3 regions of the Aeromonas jandaei genome follow, and region 3 is predicted to be linked to each of the others. Evidence: predicted binding sites of a transcription regulator. Region 3 holds the regulator's gene; each other region holds the start of a gene.
What was found. Region 3 encodes MetJ, which represses methionine synthesis genes. Its sites were predicted from a motif close to AGANNTCTAGANNTCT; they were not measured.

Region 1: the regulator MetJ is predicted to act here: its motif matches at 4,153-4,168, upstream of metA (homoserine O-acetyltransferase MetA).
Region 2: the regulator MetJ is predicted to act here: its motif matches at 3,940-3,955, upstream of metN (methionine ABC transporter ATP-binding protein MetN).

Annotation. Positions count from the first base shown of each region.
Region 1 covers NZ_CP149571.1:307,796-314,513, forward strand. Annotated here, with positions in the region: gene WE862_RS01540 (LTA synthase family protein) at 13-2,007, shown strand; gene WE862_RS01545 (Lrp/AsnC family transcriptional regulator) at 2,045-2,515, opposite strand; gene WE862_RS01550 (tyrosine-protein phosphatase) at 2,659-3,177, shown strand; gene metA (homoserine O-acetyltransferase MetA) at 3,179-4,126, opposite strand; gene WE862_RS01560 (HD-GYP domain-containing protein) at 4,271-5,515, shown strand; gene WE862_RS01565 (molybdopterin-binding protein) at 5,570-6,718, shown strand, end outside.
Region 2 covers NZ_CP149571.1:1,647,976-1,654,693, forward strand. Annotated here, with positions in the region: gene WE862_RS07975 (methyl-accepting chemotaxis protein) at 1-675, shown strand, start outside; gene rfaH (transcription/translation regulatory transformer protein RfaH) at 706-1,206, opposite strand; gene metQ (methionine ABC transporter substrate-binding lipoprotein MetQ) at 1,302-2,102, opposite strand; gene WE862_RS07990 (methionine ABC transporter permease) at 2,128-2,781, opposite strand; gene metN (methionine ABC transporter ATP-binding protein MetN) at 2,762-3,805, opposite strand; gene WE862_RS08000 (hypothetical protein) at 4,289-4,744, shown strand; gene ppgK (polyphosphate--glucose phosphotransferase) at 4,837-5,580, opposite strand; gene queG (tRNA epoxyqueuosine(34) reductase QueG) at 5,692-6,718, opposite strand, start outside.
Region 3 covers NZ_CP149571.1:1,383,343-1,390,060, forward strand. Annotated here, with positions in the region: gene WE862_RS06715 (inorganic phosphate transporter) at 1-984, shown strand, start outside; partial or broken gene WE862_RS06720 (bifunctional aspartate kinase/homoserine dehydrogenase II) at 1,054-3,511, opposite strand; gene metB (cystathionine gamma-synthase) at 3,511-4,683, opposite strand; gene metJ (met regulon transcriptional regulator MetJ) at 4,904-5,227, shown strand; partial or broken gene WE862_RS06735 (helix-turn-helix domain-containing protein) at 5,234-5,980, shown strand; gene WE862_RS06740 (tRNA-binding protein) at 6,065-6,403, shown strand; gene WE862_RS06745 (aromatic amino acid transport family protein) at 6,475-6,718, opposite strand, start outside.

The DNA of each region.
Region 1 (6,718 bases), 1.1 Mb from region 3:
TCAGGAACAACCATGACAACTCTGAAACAGCGGCTAGGCCCGTTCTGGCCTTTTGCCGTCTTCTGTGCGCTTGCCCTTGGCTCTCTGACTCTCAGCCGTATTGCGCTGGGGATTTGGCAACTGGAACGGGTCGATGCCGTCGCCGGCTGGCAGGAGATGCTGCTGCAAGGGATCCGGGTCGATTTCGCCACAATCTGCTGGCTCTGGGGTGTCCCGGCCATGTTTACCCTGCTGCTGGCCGGGCCTCACGCCATCGGTCGGGGCTGGATGCAGCTGATGCGCGTCTGGCTGACCGTCGGGCTCTGGCTGATGCTCTTCCTCGAGATCTCCACCCCCTCGTTTGTCACCGAATATGGCGTGCGCCCCAATCGCCTCTATGTGGAGTACCTCATCTATCCGAAAGAGGTGCTCTCCATGCTGTGGGCGGGCCGCAAAGCCGAGCTGTTGCTGGCGGTGGTTTTCAGTGGCGCCGTGCTGACCGGAGGCTGGTGGCTGAGTGGCCGTCTGCTGCGCGATCTCACCTTCCCGCGCTGGTACTGGCGGCCCGCCTTCGCCCTGCTCATTCTGGCCATAGGTTTTCTCGGTGCCCGCTCCAGCCTGGGCCATCGCGCCCTGAACCCGGCCATGGTCGCCTTTGCCGATGACCCGCTGGTCAATGCTCTGACCGTCAACTCCGCCTACTCCCTCTTCTTTGCCATCAAGCAAATGGGAGACGAAGAGGATGCCAGCCAGTTTTACGGCAAGATGACTGACAAGCAGATCATCGAGATTGTGCGTCAAGAGAGTGGCCGGGCCGCCCATGAGTTCAGCTCCGACACCTTGCCAAGCCAGACCTTCAACGAAGCCAGCTACGGCGGCAAACCGAAGAATCTGGTGATCCTGCTGCAGGAGAGCCTGGGCGCCCAGTTCGTCGGCTCCCTCGGCGGCCTGCCACTCACCCCCAACATCGATGCTCTGTCGAAAGAGGGTTGGGCGTTCGAGCAGCTATACGCCACCGGCACCCGCTCGGTGCGTGGTATCGAGGCGGTACTGACCGGCTTCACGCCGACCCCGGCACAGGCCGTGGTCAAACTCGGCAAGAGCCAGACCAACTTCTTCACCATCGCGGATTTGCTTAAGCAGCGAGGTTACGACACCAGCTTTATCTACGGCGGCGAGAGCCACTTCGACAACATGCGCAGCTTCTTCCTCGGCAATGGCTTCACCACCATCGTCGAGCAGAAGGATTTTGACAATCCGGTGTTCAAGGGTTCATGGGGCGCCTCCGACGAGGACCTGATGGCCAAGGCTGACGAAACCTTCAGAGGGCTGCACAAACAGGGCAAACCCTTCTTCAGTCTGGTATTCAGCTCCAGCAACCACGATCCGTTCGAATTTCCCGACAATCGCATCGCCCTCTATGAGCAGCCCAAGCAGACTCGCAACAACGCGGCCAAGTATGCGGATTACGCCATCGGCGAGTTCTTCAAAAAGGCGAGAAATTCAGAGTACTGGAAAGACACGCTGTTTCTGGTCATCGCCGACCACGACAGCCGGGTCAGTGGCGCCAGTCTGGTGCCCATTCCCCGCTTCCATATCCCGGGGGTTATCGTGGGCGAGGGCATAGCGCCGAAGAAAGATCCGCGCATCGTCAGCCAGATCGACATGGCACCGACCCTGCTCTCCCTGATGGGGATCAGTGCCGACTATCCGATGCTCGGCAAGGATCTCACCCGCATGCCAGCCGACTGGCTGGGGCGCGCCATCATGCAGTACGACAAGAACTTTGCCCTGATGCGCGGTCAGGATGTGGTGATCCTGCAACCGGAGCGTCCGGCTGAGGGGTATCGTTATGACGACGCCACCGAAACACTGACGCCGGTGGCACAACCAGCCGCCATGAAAGAGGCGACGCTGGGGCTGGCGCTCTGGGGCAGCCTGGCTTATCAGAAGGGGCTCTACCGGACGGCTAAAGATGAGCGAACCGCCGCTGCCGAACAGGCGCCATCAACCAGCGCAACCCGATAGAAAAAAACCGCCGAAAGGCGGTTTTTTCACACTGGCATTATGGCTGGGGGAAACAGGGCAGCGAGCGGCTGAACCTGTGCTCGAACACCAGCGAGGTCTCGAGATGCACCACCTCTTCGCGGGAGGTGAAGTGATCGAAGACAAAGTTGCGCAGGTGTTCGGTATCGGCCACGCAGAGGTGCACCAGGAAATCATCCTTGCCGCCCATGTGGAACAGGCTGATCACCTCGGGCAGCACCAGAATGGCATCGCGAAAATCGTCGATGATCTGGCGGCTGTGACGGGCCAGTTGCAGGGATACCATAGCCTGAATGTGACCACCGAGGGCCTGATAATCGACCTCGCAGTGCGCCCCTTTGAGCACCCCGTCCTGTTGCAGCTTGCGTACCCGTTCCAGACAGGTGGAGGGAGCAACCCCCACCAGCGCGGCCAGATCCTTGTTGGTCATGCCTGCATCCCGAAACAGATGGGCCAGGATATCCAAATCCAGTTGATCCAGATTTCTCATCTTCACTCCTCTAACCGCTCAATTTTTTAGACTCTGCCCGTAAACCGGGCCAAACACAACGGCCATTGACATCCCCCCCGCCCTGCCTATGCTTGGCGCCATTCGCCGGGCTCGGTAAACCGGCCACCATACGAGGATCCGCCATGCACCCGTTTCATCCCTTCTGGAGCCTGGAGCTTCCCCGCGTCGATGGTCAGCTGCTGCTGACCCCCTGTCCGGGCACCCAGCAGGTGCCGCTGACTCTCGCCCTTGACCAGCTGCGACTGGCCGGGGCCCACGCCGTCATCACCCTGATGACTGACGCCGAACTGGCCCGCTTCGACCTCGCCCACCTTGGTGTGCAGGTCGAACGGGAGGGAATGCGCTGGTTCCACCTTCCCATCGAAGATGATCAGGCCCCCGACTCCTGTTTCGAGCAGAGCTGGCTGCAACTTCTGCCCCGGCTGACCGAGCTGCTGCGCGATGGCAAACATCTGGTCATCCACTGCAAGGGGGGAAGCGGTCGCACCGGACTGCTGGCCGCCCTTCTGCTGATCTCCCTTGGCCGGCCCCTTGACGAGGCGATGGCCACCGTCAAGGCCCACAGACCCAAGGCATTCACTCTGGATACCCACCGCCACTGGCTGCAGCAGCAGGCCGATCGACTGGAGCACAACGCCTGAACTACTTGCCGCTCTGGTCGTAGGTAAAGACCTTGCCGATATCCTCCACCCTGTAGCTGGTGAGCTGATAGACGTAGTAGTTGAGCCAGTTGGAGAACAGCAGATGGCCGTGGCTGCGCCAGCTGGCGCGCGGGGTCTGGCTAGGGTCGTTGTTCGGGTAGTAGTTGACCGGGATGATGGGGTCGAGCCCCGCAGCCAGATCCCGGCGATATTCACCGTCAAGGGTCAACGCATCGTACTCGGGATGGCCGGTCACGAAGACCTGACGACAATCCTTGGTGGCCGCCAGATAGACTCCCGCCTCTGCTGATTCAGCGAAAATCTGCAGATCGGTGTGAGCGCGGATCAGGTCGCCGTCGAACGCCGCATAGCGGGAGTGAGGCGCGACAAACTCGTCATCAAAGCCGCGCAGCAGCGGCTCGTGCTCGTCGAGGCGGTGGTGGTGATAAACGCCGGAGAGCTTCTCACCCCGGGTCTGCTTCTCCATGCCATACAGGGCTTTCAGCGCCGCCTGCACTGCCCAGCAGAGGAACAGAGTGGAGGTCACATGCTGATGGGACCACTCGATGATCTCGACGATGCGCGGCCAGTAAACCACCTCCTCGAACTCCACCAGCCCGAGCGGCGCCCCGGTGATGATCATGCCGTCATAGTTGTTGCCACGCACCTGCTCGAAGTCGTGATAGAAGTTCTCAAGATGCGCCTGCGGCGTGTTCTTCGACTCCCGATCGTCGATGCGCAGCAGATCCACATCCACCTGTAGCGGCGAGTTGGAGAGCATCCGCATCAGCTGGATCTCGGTCTCAATCTTCTTGGGCATCAAATTGAGGATCAACACCCGCAGCGGGCGGATGTTCTGGGTGACGGCCCGTGATTCCGTCATCACGAAGATGTTCTCCTGCCCCAGCACTTCGGCGGCGGGTAACTGGTCCGGGATCTTGATCGGCATGCTTACTCCCTGTACTGCATCGGTAAATATGTCTGGACATCCAGAAGCCTATAATAAAGCGTTCACCCTGTCATCAGATACCTTTTGTATTCACCCTCGCCTTTGACTAGCATACGGCTCAGTATCTCCCCTGCATCCAAGATAATGACCGGTATCAAGATTTCCGTAGATCGACTGCAAGTCGGCAACTATGTATCCCTGCCACTGGGGTGGCGCGAACACCCGTTCCTGTTTTCCAGCTTCAAAATCAAGAATGAAGAAGAGATCGAACTGATCCGTCGCCTGGGCCTCAAACTGGTGACCATCATTCCCGACAAGAGCGATGTACCGCCCAAGCCTCTCGAGCAGGCACATGCCGTCACCCAGCAATCGGAAAACGCCGATGCAGCCCAGCGTCAGGCCCAGATGCAGCAGGAGAAGGATCGCCGCATCGAGCAGTTGCAGCTCTATCGCCGCAATTTGCAGCAGTGCGAAAAGCAGTTCCAGCAGTCGCTGGCGCAGGTGCGCAGCGTAATGAGCAAGATCCAGTCACGCCCCCTCAATGCCATCGGCGAGGCGCAGGACCTGGTCAACGCCATGACCGAGCAGTTGCTCTCGGTAGACGAGATGGTGCTCCATCTCGTCTCTGACGGCGAGGATGGCAACAACCTCTACTTCCACTCCCTCAATGTGAGCGTGCTCAGCATGCTGCTGGCCAAGGAGTGCTGCATGACGGCCGACGAGATCCGCCAGGTTGGCATGGGAGCCCTGTTCCACGACATCGGCAAGCTGAAGATCCCGAGCCAGATCCTGCGCAAGACCGAGCCGCTGACCAAGCCGGAGCAAAACCTGATGGCCCAGCACCCGCGCTACGGGCTGGACCTGCTCAATCTGGCCAAGGATTTCCCGGCCGAAGCGAAGGGCATAGTGCTGCACCACCACGAATATCTGGATGGCAGCGGGCCGGAGGGGCTCAAGAAGGGGCAGCTCGATCCGCTGACCCAGATGGTCTCCCTCATCAACGAATACGATAACCTCTGCCATATGCAGGCCAAGGTGCCCTACTCGGCCCTGAGCGGTCTCTACAAGCAGCGCAAGGCCCAGTTCAATCCGGAGTACCTCAGCATGCTGATCCGGCTGATGGGGATCTACCCGCCCGGCAGCGTGGTGCAGCTCTCCAACGGTCAAGTCGGGCTGGTGATGTCGGTCAACGCCTCCCGCCTGCTCTACCCCTCGGTGCTGGTGTACGATCCACGCATCCCGCGCCAGGAGGCGGCCATCATCGACCTGCAGCAGGCCGAGCTCTCCATCGCCAAGGTGATCCATCCCAAGCGGTTGCCGCCAGCGGTGTTCGAGTACCTCAATCCGCGCACCCGGATCAGCTACTACTTCGAGCACAACAAGCCCTGATCCCCGCAGGCCAGTAGCCCTCTCTTTTCCCCGTTTCAGCACAAGGAGCCCGTCATGCGTATCGAGATCATCAGCACCGGAGACGAGATAGTGACGGGTCTGGTGGTGGATACCAATGCCGCCTGGCTCAGCGCCCTGCTGCTGGAACAGGGCTGGCAGGTGCGCCGCCGCCTGACGGTGGGGGACAACCTCGCCGACCTGAAAAGCGTGCTGCAAGAGAGCGCCAGCCGTGCCGAGGTGGTGCTGGTGTGTGGCGGACTCGGCCCCACTGCCGACGATCTCACCGCCCAGGCGGCAGCCGAAGCCTTCGGCCAGCCGCTCACCCTGTTTCCTGACTGGCTCGCCACCATCGAAGCACGCTACGCCAGCCGGGGCCGCACCATGCCCACCAGCAATGCCAAGCAGGCCTGGCTGCCGCAGGCTTGCGAGATCCTCGACAATCCGGTCGGTACCGCCTGCGGTTTTGTGGTTGCTCACCCGGCCAGCCACGGCCTGAGCTGGCTCTTCTTCACCCCGGGCGTCCCCTTCGAATTCAAACAGATGGTGTGCGAACAGATCTTGCCTCGCCTCAAGGTGCTGGCCGGCACCCAGACCGATACCGAGCTGCGCCGCTTCTACACCTTCGGCGTCTCGGAATCAGCCCTCAGCGATATGCTGGATGCGGCCCCTTGGCCCAGCGGGATCGAACTCGGTTACCGATCCGCTATGCCGCTTATCGAGCTGAAGCTCATCGGTCATGGTGCCAGCACGGCAGACATGGATGCAGCCGAAGCGCGACTGCTCGCCCCCATCGAGCCCTGGCTGGTCGGCAGAGGGGATCTCGAACCGGCGCAGCAGATCCTCACTCTGCTGGGAGAGAAACCACTCACTCTGTATGAATGTGAGAGCCGGGGGGCCTTGCTGGCCATGTGCCATGAACACGCTGTGCTGGAGGCCAGCTTTAGCAGCGCCTTGAGCTGCGAGCTTGCCCAGCTGACGGGCACTCCCCATGGAGTGAGTCTGACCATAGGCCAGGCTGGCCCGGACGGCGTGCCACTGCTGCTCTGCGCCGATGAAATCTCGTTCGGTCAGACCCTCAAGGTCAGCCACCCGGATCCCGAGAGCCGCCGCAAGATCCTCGCCTTCGCCGCCCTCGACATGCTGCGCCGCCATCTGCTGGGATTGCCGGTACTGGCCGATTACCTCACCCTGACCAGAACGGCC
Region 2 (6,718 bases), 260 kb from region 3:
ATTGCCAATGCAGCCGATAGTGCCCATCAGGTGCAGCAACAAACCCGGCAGGGACAGAATGCATTGGCACGGATGACAGATGCGATGCAGCAGATCGCCGCCATGATTGGGCAAGCCAATCACGCGATGGGATTGCTTGAGAAGCAGAGCGAACAGGTCGGGCAGATCACCGAAGTGATCGCCACCATAGCCGAACAGACCAACTTGCTTGCCCTTAATGCGGCAATAGAAGCGGCGCGGGCCGGTGATCAGGGGCGCGGTTTTGCCGTGGTCGCCGATGAGGTACGTCAGCTGGCAACCCGCACCCACCAGTCAACCGCCGAAATCAGCCAGACCATTAGCGCCATTTCCCAGCAAACCCGCCAGACCGTCACCACGGTGAGTGGTGGCACCCAGCTGGTCGAGCAGGGGCGTGATGCAGTCGGGTTGGTAACCGAGACGTTGAATGCGATGAACCAGCTGGTGCAGGCGCTATCTGGCCAGCTGGAGGCCATCGCAACGGCGACCGAGCAACAATCCAAGGTCGCCGCCGAAGTGGCTGGAACGGTAGAGGATATTGCCGCTCTGAGCCGTCAATCCTGTCAGCAGAGCCAGCAGGGTGAGGGCATCGTCGCCCGTCTGGCGGGTGATACCGGCAAGCTGACGGCGGTGATTGCCCGTTTCGAGCTGGAGTGACGGGGGTAGGCAGGATATCCTGCCCACCTCTTAGTCGATTCGTCTGAAGGCGTGGTTTTCGAAGCTGCTGGTGGTCTCTTTATTGAGCAGACTGACCAGCAGAATGGCCCGTTTCTCCCCATCCGGCTCCATATAGATGGCTTCAAACCCTGCCAATGGCCCCTCTTCAATCAATACCTTATCGCCCGCATTTGGCAGCTTGGCGTAGCTGGCTCGTGCCTCGTCGCTGTCATCGCGGCTCATCAGCTGATAGACCAGCTTGTTGCTGATGGGCGTCCATTCACTGCCGAAGTGGATGATCCGGCTGATGCCACGGGTCGATTTCAGGGTGACCGGAGTGACCTCTTCCAGATCGACGTAGATGAAGAGGTAGTTGGGAAACATGGGTTCCTTTACCGGGACTCGCTTGCCCCGACGCAGTTTCTCGATTTCCACCATGGGGTAGTAGGACTCAATGCCCTGGGCATCGAGGTGGGCGCGGGCGCGGGCCTCTTCCTTTGGCTTGCAGTAGGCCAGATACCATTTTTTCATGTGATGTTATATTCGTGTTGCCGTGCTCGCCGATATGATAGCGGCGGCAATAAAAAAGGCCACGCATTGCGTGGCCTTTTTTGTCGAGTGAGCAATTACCAACCTTTTACCAGGCCGCCTTTGAACAGCTCCAGCCCTTTCTTGTAGACATCATCGGTCTGGAAAGCCTGTACGAACTGTTTGACCTTCTCGTCATCCTTGTTGTTGTCGCGGGCGACGATCAGGTTGACGTAGGGGGACTCTTTGTCTTCAACAAACAGGCCATTTTCGGTCGGGGTCAGACCAATCTGGCCGGCAAAGGTGTTGTTGATGATGGCGAGATCCACGTCTTCCAGTGAGCGGGGCAGCTGAGCTGCTTCCAGTTCAACGATCTTGAAGTTGCGCGGGTTGCTGGCGATATCGAGTACGGTTGCCTCCAGACCAGCACCATCTTTCAGGGTGATCAGGCCCTGCTTGGCCAGCAGGATCAGCGAGCGGCCCAGGTTGGTCGGATCGTTCGGTACCGCGATCTGGGCGCCATCTTTCAGCTCGCTCAGCGACTTCAGCTTCTTGGAGTAACCGGCGATCGGGTAGACGAAGGTGTTGCCGACCGGTACCAGTTTGAAGCCACGATCACGTACCTGTGCATCCAGATAGGGTTTGTGCTGGAAGGCGTTGATGTCGATGCTGCCATCGTTCAGCGCCACGTTCGGGGTGACATAGTCGGAGAAGTTGACGATCTCGACGTTCAGACCATATTTCTCTTTTGCCACCTTGGCGGCTACTTCGACCAGCTCGGTCTCAGGGCCGGCAATGGCGCCTACTTTCAGGGTCTTGTTCTCTTCCTTTTGACCGCAACCGGCCAGTACCAGACCAGCCAGCAGAGCTGCCGCAACGGATTTGATGCCAAATTTCATAAAACCTCCTGTCAGAAATCGACGATTAACGATGATCACATTTGTGGACCAGGCGCTCACCCGCGCTCTGGATAAGTTGAACCAGCACGACCAGTATCACGACGGTGACCAGCATGACGGTCGGATCGAAGCGCTGATAGCCGTAACGGATGCCCACATCACCGAGACCACCACCACCGATGGCACCAGCCATGGCGGAGTAGTTCACCAGCGTGACGAGGGTAATGGTGACGCTGTTGAGGATGCCGGGCAGGGCCTCGGGCAGCAGCACCTTGGTGATGATTTGCAATGGCTTGGCGCCCATCGCCTTGGCCGCTTCCAGCAGGCCGTCGGGGACTTCCATCAGGGCACCTTCCACCAGACGGGCGATGAAAGGGATGCAACCGACGGTCAGCGGCACGATGGCGGCGATGGTGCCGATACTGGTGCCGACAATCAGCCGGGTCAGCGGAATAATCGCGACCAGCAGGATGATAAAGGGCACCGAACGACCCACGTTGACCACCATGCCCAGGGTACGGTTGAGCAGCGGGTTGGCCAGGATTTGGCCGGCTTTGGTCACATGCAGCGCCACGCCGAGCGGCAGGCCGAGCAGGCAGCCAAACAGGGCGGAGGCAAACACCATGATAAGGGTGTCGCCCAGGGCCGTGATGAGCAGATTAATCATGGCTTCGGACATAACCCATTACCTCCAGCTGAATGTGATTGTCGATGAAGAACTGCTGGGTCGCCTCGCACTGGGCTTCATCCCCAAACAGCTCGGCCAGCAGGAAACCGAATTTGACGCCACCGGCGTACTCGATGTCGGCGCTCAGAATGCTGATATCGATATTGAAACGGCGGCTCGCCTCGGAGATGAGCGGCGTATCGACCGTGCTGCCGGTAAAGCCAAGCTTCAGCAGCGGGTAGCTGCCGGGCACTCGCTCGTTGCTCATCCGATCCTGATACTCCTGCGGTACCTCGAGATGGATGGTGGAGCGAATGAAATCGCGGGCCAGCTGGGTCTTGGCATTGCTGAAGAACCACGCCACTTCGCCCTGTTCGATCAGGCTGCCGTCGCTGATGATGGCCACTTCGTCACAGATCCCCTTCACCACATCCATTTCGTGGGTGATGAGCAGGATGGTGAGCCCCAGCTTGACGTTGATCTCCTTGAGCAGGGTCAGGATCGAGCGGGTGGTCTGCGGATCGAGTGCCGAAGTGGCCTCGTCACACAGCAGCACTTTGGGGGCCGGGGCCAGCGCCCGGGCGATGGCGACCCGCTGTTTCTGGCCGCCGGAGAGTTCGGATGGATAGGCGTGGGCACGGGCTTCCAGCCCGACCAGTGCCAGCAGCTCTTCGACCCGGCTCTTGATCTGATCCTTGTTCCAGCCCGCCAGCTCCAGCGGAAAGGCGATGTTGGCAAACACGGTACGGGAGGCGAGCAGGTTGAAGTGCTGGAAGATCATCCCGATCTGGCGACGGGCCTGGGTCAGATCCCGTTCGCTCAGGGCGACCAGATCCTGGCCGTCGACAATCACCTGGCCCTCTGTCGGGCGCTCCAGCAGGTTGACACAGCGGATAAGGGTACTCTTGCCGGCACCGGAGGCACCGATCACCCCGAAGATTTTGCCTTGGGGTACATGCAGACTCACGTCACGCAGGGCGTGCACGGCGTCACTGCCTGTACCGTAGACTTTGTTGAGACCGATCAACTTAATCATGGATTCTTCCGTGCTAACAGCCTTACAGCACAGGGCGCTACAGGCGAGAAAATTGGGCAGAGGTTTCACTAGGTTGCACTGCCATCATGGGGGATGATGCTAAGATGTCCGGATGGCTGTGTCAACGCATGTTTTTACGTCTAGACGTCTAAAAAAGTGATAAGGATTTTCAGTTGGCAGATAAGGAATAGCAGGGTTTGGCGTTATTCCATATTGAATTTCGCTTTTAAGCCAAAGCGCCGAATTAAAGTTGTCTAATGGCGTGTGATGCTCTGTTCTATTAGGTATCCCTGTCGCTACTATCCGGCTGTGGAGCCTACCTCTCTCAAGCCCCAGAATTGCATAAAGTTGAACCCCCTGTCTGCCCACTTATATATACCTCGGCCAATTTTGATGCAGCGCAAGAAGATGCCGGATCGTGATTGGGGCCTGGCTGGCCGTTTTTTATACTGAGGTTGCGGATTTCCCATGGAGGGCAGAGCGATGAGATTCCAACAGATCAAAGAGTTGCTGCACTACCTCGAGCAGGTGCATCACCAGCTCGGTCTCTGTTACCGGCGTCTGGCCAATCAGGTGGATAGCGAACGCTGCCGGATGTTGCTGGTCTATCTGCAAGGGCGGGAGGATGCCGCCAGTGTCCATCTGCAGGAGTATGCCAGCCAGCTGGGCGGCCCGGTGCGGGAGACCTGGCTGGATCAGAGCTTTAGCGAGGACATGTTGCCAGCGATTATGCGCTGCGAGCTGCCGGCTTCAGCCAGAACCGAAGATATCGTAGCCCTGGTTTGCCGCTGGGAGGAGCAGTTGATTGGTGAACTGGGTCATCTGGCCCAGGAGTGCCCGACTCGGAGCACGGCTGAATTGCTGGATAATTTGGCCCGACTGGAGCAGACCCGCCTGACCCGATTGGTGCACGGTGCCCACCAGCTCGATGACTTGTAGCAAGGACAGAAGGTCGATCACCAGATAGAGAGAGGGCCCGGCATTGCTGTCGGGCCCTCTTCGTATCGGAAGTTCATGGCACCGATGTGCAATCAGCCCTGATGTCGTTCGGCGGCGTAGAGCGCTGCGCCGATAATACCGGCCTGGTTGAGGCTGGCTGCGGGAATGAGTGGTGCCCGGGTCTCGATGCGATCGACGAATTTATCCAGTTTGGCTGCGCTGCCGCCGCCCAGAATGAAGAGGTCGGGGGAGAAGAGAAACTCAAGGCGAGCCAGATATTTGTTGAAGCGCTTGCCCCAGCGCCCCCAGGAGAGATCCTCACGTTTGCGCACTGCATCGGAGCAGTAGTGCTCGGCGATCATCCCTTCCAGCATCAAATGGCCCAGCTCGGTGTTGGGCAGCAGGTGACCGTTGACGAAGACTGCGGTGCCGATGCCGGTGCCGACCGTGATGAGGATGATAACCCCCTTGCGATCCTTGCCGGCACCAAAGCGCATCTCAGCCAGACCGGCGGCGTCGGCATCGTTGAGCACATAGCAGGGCTTGCCGGTGACATCTGCAAACAGGTGCTCGGCATCGGTCTCAATCCAGCTCTTGTCGATGTTGGCCGCGCTCTTGGCAATGCCGTTGTGGATGGTGGCCGGGAAGCCGCAACCCACCGGCCCTTTCCAGTCGAAGTGTTCCACCAGCGCCTTGAGGGTATGGGCAATGGCGGCCGGGGTGGCCGGCTGTGGTGTGGCAATGCGATGGCGCTCGCCAATCAGCTCACCGGTTTCGGTATCGACCAGACAGCCCTTGATCCCCGAGCCTCCAATATCCACTCCCAACATTTGCATCTGTGATGTCCTTTTTGTGTGCCGACCATTGTTGCTCAACCATGGCGTGCTGATCTTTGTGGGTCGGCAGAGCATGAAAAAACTGCTGCAATCCGGCAAGGGGCAGATCACTCAGGCGTGATCCGGCAGACCTTTTTCGATGCAACGGATCAGCAGGCGGGTTTTCTTGTTCGTTTCATCCTGGCGTCTGGCCAGCGTTACCAGCGCCCATTCAATATGTTCGGCTACCATGGGCTCTGCTTCCGGCAGTGCTTGCTGCAGGGCTGCCATCACTTCCTGGTTGGCCGGGCCGTTGCCAAGGGCTACCGCCAGATTGCGGCGCCAGCGTTGATAGCCGATGCGGCGGATCGGGCTCCCCTCGGTATGTTTGAGGAACTCGGCCTCGCTCCAGCGCCACAGCGCCAGTAGGGGCGGGCGATGCAGGCTGGGGCGCGGGCTGAAATCGGGCTCCGGGCTGGCATCTGCGTAGCGGTTCCACGGGCAGATGAGCTGGCAGTCGTCGCAGCCGTAGATGCGGTTGCCCATCAGGGGTCTGAACTCTTCCGGAATAGGGCCGTCGTTCTCGATGGTGAGATAGGAGATGCAGCGGCGACCATCCACCACATAGGGAGCGACAATAGCGCCGGTGGGGCAGATGTTGATGCAGGCGACACACTTGCCGCACTGCTCTTTTTCCACCGGCGCATCGATGGGGAGTGGCAGGCTTATCAGCAGCTCCCCCAAAAAGAAGAAGGAACCGGCTGACTCATTGAGCAGCAGTGAGTGTTTGCCAACCCAGCCGAGGCCCGCTTTGGCGGCCAACGGCCGCTCCAGCACGGGAGCGGAGTCGACAAAGGGGCGCCACTCACCAAGGGTGTCAGACGTGCCTTGAAACAACTCGGCGCATCGCGCTTCGATTCGGTCACCCAGCTGTTTGAGGCGATTGCGCAGCACCTTATGGTAGTCGCGGCCGAGGGCATAGCGGCTGATATAGCCGAGAGTCGGGTCGCGCAGGGTGGCGGCAAAGCCCGCCTCGAAGGGGAGGTAGTTCATCCGTACCGAGATGACCCGCAAGGTGCCCGGCAGCAGCTCATGGGGGCGGGCGCGCATCATGCCGTGGCGCGCCATGTAATCCATGCTGCCGTGATAACCGGCGTCC
Region 3 (6,718 bases):
GCTTCCCTGCTGGCTGCCGGTGCCTGGTTGATCCTCGCCTCCTACTTCGGCTGGCCTGTCTCCACCACTCACTCCATCATCGGCGCCATCGTCGGTTTCGCCGTGGTGAGCATTGGCCCGGAAGCGGTGCAGTGGAACAAGTTTGGCGGCATCGTCGGCTCCTGGGTCATCACCCCCGCCATCTCCGGTGTCATCGCCTACTTCATGTTCATCAGCGTGCAGAAGCTCATCTTCAACACCGATGATCCCCTGAACAACGCCAAGCGCTACGTCCCCTTCTACATGTTCCTGACCTCGCTGGTCATCTGCCTGGTGACCATCAAGAAGGGTCTGACTCACGTTGGTCTTCACCTGACCGATGGCGAAGGCGTCATGCTCTCCGTGGCCATCTCCATCGCCGTCGCGTTTGCCGGCTGGATCTATATTCGCGGTCAGAAGTACAACCCGCAGGATGACAGCAAGATGCACTTCGCCAACGTGGAGAAGGTGTTCGGCATCCTGATGGTGATCACCGCCTGTGCCATGGCGTTTGCCCACGGCTCCAACGATGTGGCCAATGCCATCGGCCCGCTCTCTGCGGTTGCCTCTATCGTGGCTTCCGGTGGCGAGATTTCCGGTCAGGCTGCCATTGCCTGGTGGATCCTGCCGCTCGGCGGTATCGGTATCGTGATCGGTCTGGCCACCATGGGCGAGAAGGTGATGGCGACTGTCGGCACCGGCATTACTCACCTGACCCCGAGCCGTGGCTTCGCCGCCCAGCTGGCCACTGCTGCTACCGTGGTAATCGCCTCAGGTACCGGTCTGCCCATCTCCACCACCCAGACTCTGGTTGGCGCTGTCATGGGCGTGGGTCTGGCGCGCGGTATCGCGGCGCTGAACCTGGGTGTGCTGCGCAACATCGTGGTCTCCTGGGTCATCACCCTGCCGGCAGGTGCCATTCTGGCCATCGGTATCTTCTACGTGCTGCAGGCCTGCTTCTCCTAAGAAGCTGCGCTCAGCAACAAAAAGCCCGAGTCACTGACTCGGGCTTTTTGTTGCCGCTATTTCCTGCGCTTAGAGCGACGCGCAGATCTGCCAGAGGTCGTACTGGATGGCGGCGGCCGTCACTTCCCGACCTGCTCCCGGCCCTTGAATCACCAGCGGGTTGGTGCGGTAGCTGTCGCTCTCGATGGCGAAGATGTTGTCGCACGGCAACAGGTTGGCAAACGGGTGGTGCGGCTCCAGCGCCTCCAGCCCGACTCGTGCCTTGCCGTCATGTTCAAAACGAGCCACATAGCGCAGCACCTTGCCAAGCCGCTTGGCACCCTCGAAGGCGGTCTGGATCGGGCCATCCAGCTCTTTCAGCCGGTCCATGAACTGATCCGGGGTTACCTTGCGCAGCGGGACGGGCACCAGATTCTCCAGCTCGATATCGGCGGAGTCGAGCTCGAAGCCCGCCTCCCGCGCCAGAATAAGCAGCTTGCGACGCACATCCTGACCGGAGAGATCTTCGCGGGGATCCGGTTCGGTCAGGCCGTGCTGCCACGCCTCGTCCACCAGCTCGGAGAAGGGTCTGCTGCCGTCATACTGCTGGAACAGCCAGGAGAGGGTGCCGGAGAAGATGCCGGAGACCCCCTGAATACGGTCGCCGCTCTGGCGCAGCATCTGGATGCTGGACTGGATTGGCAACCCGGCACCCACGGTGGCGTTGTAGCGCCACTGCACCTGATGGTCGCGGCAGGTCTGTTTGATGCGCTGGTAGAACTCGCTGTCGGCGGCGCCGGCAAACTTGTTGGCGGCGATGATGTGAATGCCGAGCTGGGCGAAGTCGGGGTAGTAGCGGCTGACCGTTTCGCTGGCGGTCAAATCGATGGCGATCAGGGTGTCGAAGCTGTGTTGTTCCAGCTGGGCCAGCAGTTCGGGCCAGATCAGTGCTTTGGGGGCAAAGTTGTCCTGCACCTTGAGCGGATCCAGTCCCTCTTCATCGAGCAGGCCCCCTTCCGAGCTGAATACGCCGTAGAGGGTGAGCGCCAGATTGAGTTCATGTTCGAGCCGTGCCTTTTCGCGGGCATAGAGGCTCAGCCAGTGGCCGCCGATATTGCCCTTGCCGAACACCACCAGTCCGACCCGATTCGGGCGGCTGAACAGGGCGCTGTGCATGGCGATGAGCAGGGGTTCCAGTACCACCTGACGTAGCACGGCCACCAGACTCAGGCCATCTTTGGCTACCTGGACGAACTCCAGCGGCTGATCCGCCAGCAGCTGGTAGAAGCGGTGGCACTGCTCGGCATTGTCGGTGACGCCGGCCCCCACCAGCGCAACCAGACTGTACCCCTCCTTCTGGATGAGGCCGGTGAAGCTCCCTTGCAGCTGGAAGTCGCGCAGCAGCTCGAAGGCCCCTTGTGCCACTTCGAGGGTATAGGCGAGGCGCAATACCCGGCGATCCGGCTGGCGCTGCAGGGTGAGCGGATTGAGGCGGTGACGGGCCAGATGGGCCTCGATGGTGGCTACCGTCTGCTCATAGTTGGTCTGTGGCAGCACCTTCAGCTCGATGAGGGCGATTCTGATCCACCGAGGAGACGATGCGGGCACCGCCGGAGCGGGGGGCGCGGCGCAGGATGTGGGTGCAGCCCTCGTCCGGGTTGTAGCTGCAGCGCAGGGTGAGGCGCTGACGACTGTCGGCCACCGGTTGCAGGGTACGGGAGTGCAATACCGAAGAGCCAAGACGGGCCAGCTCGTTGGCTTCGGCGAGGCTCAGGCGCTCCAGCAGGCGTGCCTCCTTCACCCGACGCGGGTCGGCGCTGTAGACCCCGGCCACGTCGCTCCAGATGGTGGTGGATTCGCCGTCCGCCAGCAGAGCCAACAGGCTGGCGCTGTAGTCGGAACCGTTGCGACCGAGCAGCAGGGAGCGGCCTTCCATGTCGGCGGCAATAAAGCCGGTCACCACGATGCGACCGGCATGCTCCGCCAGTCGCGCCTTGAGCAGTTCGCTGGAGAGCGCAGTATCCACCTTGACCAGAGCGCCATCCTCGGCACGCAGGAAGCTGCGGGCATCGAGCCAGATGGCCTTGTCGCCGCGGCTGGTGAGCAGGGCTGCTAGCAGGCGCGCCGACCACACCTCGCCAAAGGCGAGCAGGCCGTTGCGGGCGAAGCGGTCAAACTGCCCCTCAAGCGTCTTGGCGATGAGCTGCATGTCGTCGGCCAGCTGTTTGCTCAGATCAAGCTGCAGCTCACCTTCCAGCAGGCCGTCGATCAGCCCCTGCTGATAGGCGTGGAGGGCGGAGATGGCTTCGCCAGCGGCTTCATCACCCGCTTCGGCCAGCTCCACCAGCTGGATCAGTCGGTTGGTGGTCTTGCCGGCGGCGGAGACTACGATCAGCTCGTCGCCACCCACCTGTTGTTCAACGATGCTGGCGACCCGGCGATAACAGACCGGATCCGCCAGACTGCTGCCACCGAATTTGTGGACGTGACGTCGCTTCAAGCCTGCTTCTGTTGCCACCGCGATCTCTCCTTGTTGCTGCTGTTCCATTACTTCGCTACCTGTTCTGCCTGCTGCGCCTGTGCAAAAGCCTGTGCCAGATCGGCCACCAGATCTTCACCGTGTTCAATACCGACCGACAACCGCAGCAGCTGGGCGCTGATACCTGCTGCCTGCTGCGCGACCGGGGTCATGGCCCTGTGAGTCATGCTGGCCGGATGGGCCACCAGGCTCTCCACTCCGCCGAGGGACTCGGCTACCGAGAAGAGGGTGAGGGCCGCGAGGAAGGCGCGAATGCCCGCCTCGCTGCAATCGAGTTCAAAACTTAGCATGGCGCCGAAGCCGGACTGTTGACGGCGCGCAATATCGTGGCCCGGATGGCTCGGCAGGCTGGGGTGATAGATGCGTTTCACCAGCGGCTGCTGTTGCAGGAAGGCGAGGATGCGGTCGGTATTCTCCTGATGGGAGCGCAATCTGGGGGCCAGAGTGCGCAGACCGCGCAGGGTGAGGTAGGAGTCGAACGCCCCGGAGGTGAGCCCCAGACAGTTGGCCCACCACACCAGCGACTCGGCCAGCTCGGCCTCCTTGGCAATTGCCACTCCGCCCACCACGTCTGAGTGACCGTTGATGTACTTGGTGGTGGAGTGCACCACCACATCGGCACCGAGGGCCAGCGGCTGTTGCAGCAGGGGGGAGAGGAAGGTGTTGTCCACCACTACCTGTGCACCCACCTCATGAGCTGCACTGGCAATGGCGCTGATATCCACCACCCGCAGCAGCGGGTTGGAGGGGGTTTCGACCCATACCAGCGCGGGCTTCTGGGCCAGCGCGGCGGCCAGTGCGGCCTCATCCCCCTGATCGACAAACTGCACCCGGTAGTGGCCCTTGGCCGCCAGATACTCGAACAGGCGCCAGGTGCCGCCGTAGCAGTCGTGAGGGGCGATCAGCAGATCCCCAGCCTTGAGCAGTGCTGTGGTGACCAGATGGATAGCACCCATGCCGGTGCCGGTGACCACAGCGCCAGCGCCCCCTTCCAGTGCCGCCAGCGCGTCCGCCAGATTGGTGCGGGTCGGGTTGCCGGAACGGGCATAATCGTATTGACGGGGTTCGCCAAAGTCGGCAAAGGTGTAGTTGCTGGAGAGGTAGATAGGCGGCACCACGGCACCGTGTTGCTGGTCTGTCTCAATCCCGGTGCGAACCGCCAGGGTGGCCTTGTGGGTCATGTTTCTCTCCTTGATCTCTCTGGACGGTGGCCGCTCTTCCTGCCACGCTGCTTTTGCCACACGCAATCGTGCCAATGCTGGCATCATGATGAACCACACTACGCCAGCTTAAAAAGGCCGTCAACACTTCCAGACGTCTAAATGGCTTTGCTGTTGGATTGCCATTAATTTCCTTAAGGGTTAAAATCCGCGCTCACGGCTAAATGAGAACAGGTGAGTCATGGGAACAGAGTGGAACGGCGACTACGTCAGCCCCTACGCGGAACACGGTAAGAAGAGCGAACAGGTCAAGAAGATTACCGTCTCGATCCCGCTCAAGGTGTTGAAAGTGTTGACCGATGAGCGCACCCGCCGTCAGGTGAACAACCTGCGTCATGCGACCAACAGCGAGCTGCTCTGTGAAGCCTTCCTGCACGCTTTCACCGGCCAGCCGCTCCCTTGCGACGAAGACTTGCGCAAGGATCATCCGGACAGCGTCCCTGCCGAAGCGCGCGCCATCATGGAAGCGCTGGGCAAAGAGATCGAAGATTTCGACAAGGAATAACCCCCAATGACGCGGCCCTGGCCGCGTCATTGCTATCTGCCATGTCCCGTTTCAGCCTGCGCCACTATCACCACCACGTTTGTAGCCATAGTCACGACTTTGCCCAGTTGGTGATCCCCCTCGACGGCCCCCTCGAGATCGAGGTGCAGGGCCGGGGGCGCCGGCTTGCCCCCGGTTCTGCCTGCATCATCGCTCCCGGCGAGCGGCACGACTACGCCGCCGATCCGGCGCTTTCGTTTCTGGTGCAGGAGAGCGACTGGCTGCCCGGGGATCTGGCAGCTCATCCTTTTATCGAGCTGGATGAACCCCAGCGTCACTACCTCGCCTTTTTGCACCGGATGGTGGCCGAAGGGCGGCAGGTGGCGGGCATGGAGCACCCTGCTGGCGGAAGGGCAGGGGATGCAGAGCGCTGCCACGCCGCGCCTTGCCGCCCGCATCCTCAAGGTGCAGCGCCATATCGAGGCCAACCTCGCCGCCCCGCAGACCAATCAGCAACTCGCTGCCATCGCCTGCCTTGGCCAGAGCCAGTTCAAGCTAGCCTTTCGCCAGCAGCTGGGGGTGAGCGTCTCCCACTACATTCGCAGTCAGCGCATGGCACTGGCGCGAACCCTGCTTGCCAGCACGCAGCTGCCCGTCGGCGAGATTGCCAGCCGCTGTGGTTACCAGAATCAGGGGGCCTTCAGCGAGCGCTTCTTGAGTGAGACCGGGCTCACTCCGTCCCTCTGGCGCCAGCAAAACGGCCACTTGCCATAACGAAACGGCTGATCGCCGAAGACGGGATGCTCTCTTTGGGCCATGCTGCGGGTCATGCAAGGTGCACGATAAACAGGAGCCGAAATGGAGACGATTAGCTGGCAGGATTTCGAGATGGTGGAGCTCCGGGTGGGCACCCTGGTGCGGGTCGAGCCGTTCCCCGAGGCGCGCAAACCGGCCTACAAGGTGTGGGCGGATTTTGGCCCTGAACTGGGGATCCGCAAGAGCAGCGCCCAGATCACCGCTCTCTACCAGCCAGAGCAGCTGGTGGGCCGCCAGATCATCGCCGTAGTCAACTTCCCGACCAAGCAGATCGGCCCGTTTCAGTCTGAATTTCTGCTGACCGGTTTCTATCGGCCGGATGGCGCTGTAGTGATGGCTATCCCCGAGCAGGCGGTGGAGAACGGCGCCAGGCTGGGCTGAGCGCACACCCGAACAGAGAGAAGAGAGGCGACCCCGGGGTCGCCTCTCTTTTTGTTATCTGCTGCGAGTCGTTACTTCAACAGGCTGAAGATCAGCGCCGATACCGCCAGCGAGCCGGTCAGCAGGATAAAGCCGTTGGTCCAGCCGTGACGGAAGCGGGCCAGCGCCTCCACCTTATAGATGGCAATCACCGGCATGATGAACAGGATCATGGCGATCACCGGGCCGGAGAGGGTTTCCATCAGCCCCAGAATGCCCGGGTTGATGACTGCAGCACCCCAGATAGAGAAGAACATCAGGGCGATGCCGACCTTG